Regions from separate parts of the Mesorhizobium sp. M2A.F.Ca.ET.067.02.1.1 genome, predicted to be linked through region 1. Evidence: predicted binding sites of a transcription regulator. Region 1 holds the regulator's gene; the other holds the start of a gene.
The links. The regulator LexA, encoded in region 1, represses DNA repair genes until DNA is damaged. The targets are predictions, from matches to a motif close to TGTTCNNNNTGTGTTCNG.
Positions count from the first base shown of each region.

Region 2: the regulator LexA is predicted to act here: its motif matches at 1,670-1,687, upstream of EOA28_RS09980 (YifB family Mg chelatase-like AAA ATPase).

Region 1 covers NZ_RZSB01000432.1:975-3,433, forward strand. The annotation lists partial or broken gene EOA28_RS24205 (ComEC/Rec2 family competence protein) at 1-778, shown strand, start outside; gene lexA (transcriptional repressor LexA) at 772-1,506, opposite strand; partial or broken gene kynU (kynureninase) at 1,961-2,459, shown strand, end outside.
Region 2 covers NZ_RZSB01000090.1:8,746-11,204, reverse strand. The annotation lists gene EOA28_RS09980 (YifB family Mg chelatase-like AAA ATPase) at 50-1,579, opposite strand; gene EOA28_RS09975 (glycosyltransferase family 8 protein) at 1,886-2,459, opposite strand, start outside.

The DNA of each region.
Region 1 (2,459 bases):
CAAGGGCCTGACAGCGATGATCTCCATTTCGGCATGGATTTCCGAGCGCTCGCCAGTCGATGCCGTGGGATTGATCTCGATCCAGTCGGTGCTGCTGGCGACAATCGCGCTCGTCATCGCGACCATGGCCACCACCTGGCTAAGGCTTGCCGCTGTGCCCTTCGCGCTCGCCGCGCTGCTGGCCATCCCGCATGTGCGCACGCCGGATGTGCTGATCTCGGAGGACGCGCATCTCGTGGCGATGCCGATCGGTGGCGGCGAGCTTGCCGTCAACCGCGAACGCTCCAACGAGTTCACCACCGACAATTGGAAGCGGGCGCTGAAGGCCGAGGACATCGTACCGCCGGAGACATTTGCCAAGGATGCTCTCGATATCGCCGACCCGGTCGACCTGCCGCCAGGCTCGCCCTTCTATTGCACCGGCGACCTCTGCATTGGCCGGCATCCGTCCAGCGCGATCGTGGCGCTCGCCGAAAACCGCGACAGCGCACGGCCCGCCTGCGGCTTTGCCGACCTCATCGTCATCAACGATGCGACGGCCTACAATCCCTGCTGGGATCAGCGCGTGCTTGTCGTCACCAAGCGCCAACTGGCGCGTGACGGCAGCGCCGCCGTCTTCTTCGATCCACAATCGGCAACCGCGCGAGCAACCATCCAATATGCGGTCGAAAAGCCATATCGGCCCTGGCACGAGCAGCGCAAATACACGCGCGAGGCGAGGGGACTGCCGCCTTATGAAAAGCCTGAGAGGGCCAAGCCCTCGAAGCCGGATCAGTAGCGGCGGATCAGCCCGACGAGCTTGCCCTGCACCTTGACCCGATCCGGCCCGAAGATGCGGGTCTCGTAGGCCGGGTTGGCGGCCTCCAGCGCGATCGAGGCGCCCTTGCGGCGGAAGCGCTTGAGCGTCGCTTCCTCATCATCGACGAGCGCCACCACGATCTCGCCCGGGCTCGCCGTGTTGGCGTTTCGGATGATGACGGTGTCGCCGTCGAAGATGCCGGCCTCGATCATCGAGTCGCCCTTGACCTCCAGCGCATAATGCTCGCCGCCCATGATCATGTCCGGCGGGACCGAGATCGAATGCGTCTGGTGCTGAATGGCGTCGATCGGCACACCGGCGGCGATGCGGCCCATCACCGGAATGGACACGGCTGAAGCGGCGTCGTCATCATTGCTGGGTGTCGGCGTACGTGAGGGCGCTGCCGGCTTGACCTCTCGACTTAGATTGCCCTGGCCGCCCTGGATGACGCTTGGCGAAAATTTCTTCGCGGCGTTCAGGCCGGGAGCGATCGAGTCGGGCAGGCGCAAGACTTCCAACGCGCGCGCCCGGTTCGGTAGCCGGCGAATGAAGCCGCGTTCTTCCAGCGCCGTGATCAGCCGATGGATGCCGGACTTCGAGGCGAGGTCGAGCGCTTCCTTCATCTCGTCGAAGGATGGAGGGATCCCGCTCTCCTTCAGGCGTTCATGGATGAACATCAGGAGTTCATGTTGTTTGCGCGTCAGCATTGGCGGCCCCCACGGGTTCCGAAACCAGAATCAGAAAAACAAACCCAGAACAAACACTATCTGTTCCAGTTGTGTTCCGCAACCGTTTAAAGTTTAATGAATTTCTTAAGGCGGGCGAAAGAATGTTGCATCCGACGGTGCCTGGCCGCCACCGGTTGGGCTGTGTCATTGATTCCGCTCGATTTTGCAATTCTCCTTATGCTGAAATTGAGAGGCGACATCGTCGCGGAGGTGCTGAAGGGATCCAGTCAGCTGACCCAACCATGTACCGTAACGTGAACGAAACGAACTCAAAATGCCAACCTTGGCGACGATTCCGATCCTCAGCCTTTGCCGTCTATGGACCAGCTAACATAGGACAGAAGGTTCTTGCCGGGTTGCGGACGGTGATGGGACAACCGCCTTGGTCGCCGGAGGGATGTAGCGGCCTGGGTCGAAATGGAGGCGGTAGCACATGAGGGGAATTCCCGATCTTGCCGAGGTCGTGGCGATGGACGCCGCGGACCCGCTGCGCCCCTTGCGCGATCGCTTTGTTCTGCCGGAAGGGGTGATATACCTTGATGGCAATTCACTGGGCGCCGCTTCGATCAATGTCTTCAACGAGATCGAGACGGCCGCGAAGCAGGAATGGGCGCAGGATCTCATCCGTGCCTGGAACACCGCCGGCTGGTTCGACATGCCTGTCAAGCTGGGCGACCGGCTCGGGCGTCTGATCGGCGCCGCGCCTGGCCAGACGGTGGTATGCGACACCACCTCGATCAACATCTACAAGGTCCTGCATGCGGCGCTCGCGATGCGACCCGACCGCTCGGTGATCGTTGCCGAAGGCGACAGCTTTCCGACCGACCTCTACATGGCGGAGGGGTGTCCTCGACGCGGCCCGGCGCGGTGCTGCGGCTCGAGGGCGTCGATGCGCCGACGATCGAGGAACTGATCGACGACCGTGTCGCGGT
Region 2 (2,459 bases), on a different contig from region 1:
GGAACTCAGGAGCGAAGAAACCGACTCGGCCTCCTTGCGAGTTCCTTGACTACGCCGCCTGCGCCATCCGCTCCGCGCTCATCCGGTAGGAAATAGCTTCGGCGAGATGGATGCGGCCGACGGTCTCGCTGGCGTCAAGGTCGGCCAGCGTGCGCGCCACTTTGAGCACGCGGTGATATGCCCGCGCCGAGAAGGCGAGCTTCTCGCTGGCGTCCTTGAGCAGCGTCAGACCGGCGGCATCGGGCTTGGCGATCTCCTCGATGATCGAAGGCGGGCAATGCGCGTTGGTGATGGCGCCGGCGCCCAGCCTTTCCAGCCGCTCGCGCTGCATGGCCCGAGCACGCGCCACGCGCTGCGCCACCGCAGCGCTTGTCTCGGCCTTGTCCGGCCGTATCAGGTCGCTCGCCGACACCGCCGGCACTTCGATCCGAAGGTCGAGGCGGTCGAGCAGCGGGCCGGAAATGCGGGCCTGGTATTCGGTGCGGCAGCGATCGCCGCGCAGGCAGCGATAGCCTGGCTCGCCCGACATGCCGCAGCGGCACGGGTTCATCGCCGCCACCAGCTGGATGCGCGCGGGATAGGTGGCGCGGTGGTTGGCGCGCGCGATCATGCAGTCGCCGGTCTCCAGCGGCTGGCGCAGCGCATCCAGCGTCTGCGGTGTGAACTCCGGCAGCTCGTCAAGGAACAGCACGCCGTGATGGGCGAGCGACACCTCGCCGGGGCGGGCGCGCAGCCCGCCGCCCACCATCGCCGCCATCGAGGCGGAGTGATGCGGCGCGCGGAACGGCCGCCGGTCAGTCAGCTTGCCCTCGCCGAGCTCGCCGGCGACCGACGCGATCATCGAAACTTCGAGCAGTTCCTTCGGCGCCAGCGGCGGCAGGATCGAGGGCAGCCTTTGCGCCAGCATCGACTTGCCAGAGCCCGGCGGCCCGACCATCAAGAGGTTGTGCCCGCCGGCGGCAGCCACTTCGACCGCCCGTTTGGCGCTCTCCTGGCCCTTGATGTCGGCGAGGTCCGGCAGGTCGCGCGCCGCAAGCTGGATGCCGGCTTCGGGCCGCGACAGCACCTGCGTGCCGCGAAAATGGTTGGCGACCGCGATCAGGCTGCGCGGCGCCAATATATCGAAATCCTTGCCGGCCCAGGCCGCTTCCGGTCCGCAGGCGAAGGGGCAGATCAGGCCCTTGCCTTCGGCATTGGCGCCGATCGCCGCCGGCAGCGCCCCGGCTACGCCGGCGATGGTGCCGTCGAGCGACAATTCGCCCAGCACCACATAGCCGGTGAGCATGTCGCCAGGGATAGCGCCGAGCGCCGCCATCAGCCCGAGCGCGATCGGCAGGTCGTAATGGCTACCTTCCTTGGGCAGGTCCGCCGGCGCGAGGTTCACCGTCACCTTCTTCGACGGCATCGACAGGCCGGATGCATGCAGCGCTGCCTGCACGCGCTCGCGGCTCTCGGCCACCGCCTTGTCCGGCAGGCCGACGATCTGCATGCCGACCTTGCCAGGCAAGACCATCACCTGGACATCGACCGGCAAGGCCTCGATGCCCTGGAAAGCCACCGTGCGAACCCGCGCCAGCATTTTTTAAGCCCCCGGATACCAGCTCGCATGACCTTGCGATCAGGCCGCGAGTGAAATCAGGCTAGACAACCACAGATTTTCGCTTTGGGCAAGAACATTACGAGAACGTCGGCAACTGCGCGTCTCGTTCCCGCGTGGCAGTCGAATGCTGCGGCGGCAACGGAACCTTCGAGAACATCTTACCCAGGCTTCGCAGATGTGGCTTGGTAAATCGACGGCGGTAGTAGTAGGTCGCCAGGGCGGAGGACCAGTATTTTCTGCGCAGCCCGATAAGGCCAAGGATCATCTTGCGCCTACGAGCGGATTTCAAAGCAGCGTCCCCTCCGGGATATCCGAACCCGACAGGGTTCTGTAGAAATTGAAAACATCGGCAAAAGGCACGCGCCTGTAGCGCCAGGGCTTGGCCGACCCTGCATAGTGGATCACCTTTGGAAGTCGCCGTTCGATTTCCACATAGCGCTCTGAAAAGAAATTCCATTCCCTGCCGAGGAAGAGAACTCGTCCGCGCACCACCGTGTTCAAGGCCGTCTGGTCGAGGTATCGCGACTTGGCGGTTTCACGAACCGTTGCAAAGACTCTGTCCGCAATGCCTTCCCTGCGCCAGGCGACGAGATTCATCACCAGAACGCCGGAATTGATATATTCATTCCGGGACATTTCGATGTCGTCGAGTTCCTCCTGCTCGACGAAGCCGTCAACCACGCCGGCGACCAAATTGTCGCCCAGGTCCGCCAACCAGAGGGCACCGAGATCGGACACCACCAGCGTATCCGCATCCAAATAGATGGCCTTGTCGCAATCAGGCAATATCTCGGGAATGAGTATTCGGGCATATGCGGCCGTCGTCAGCAGCTTGCCTCTTGTCGGCAGATCGGAAATC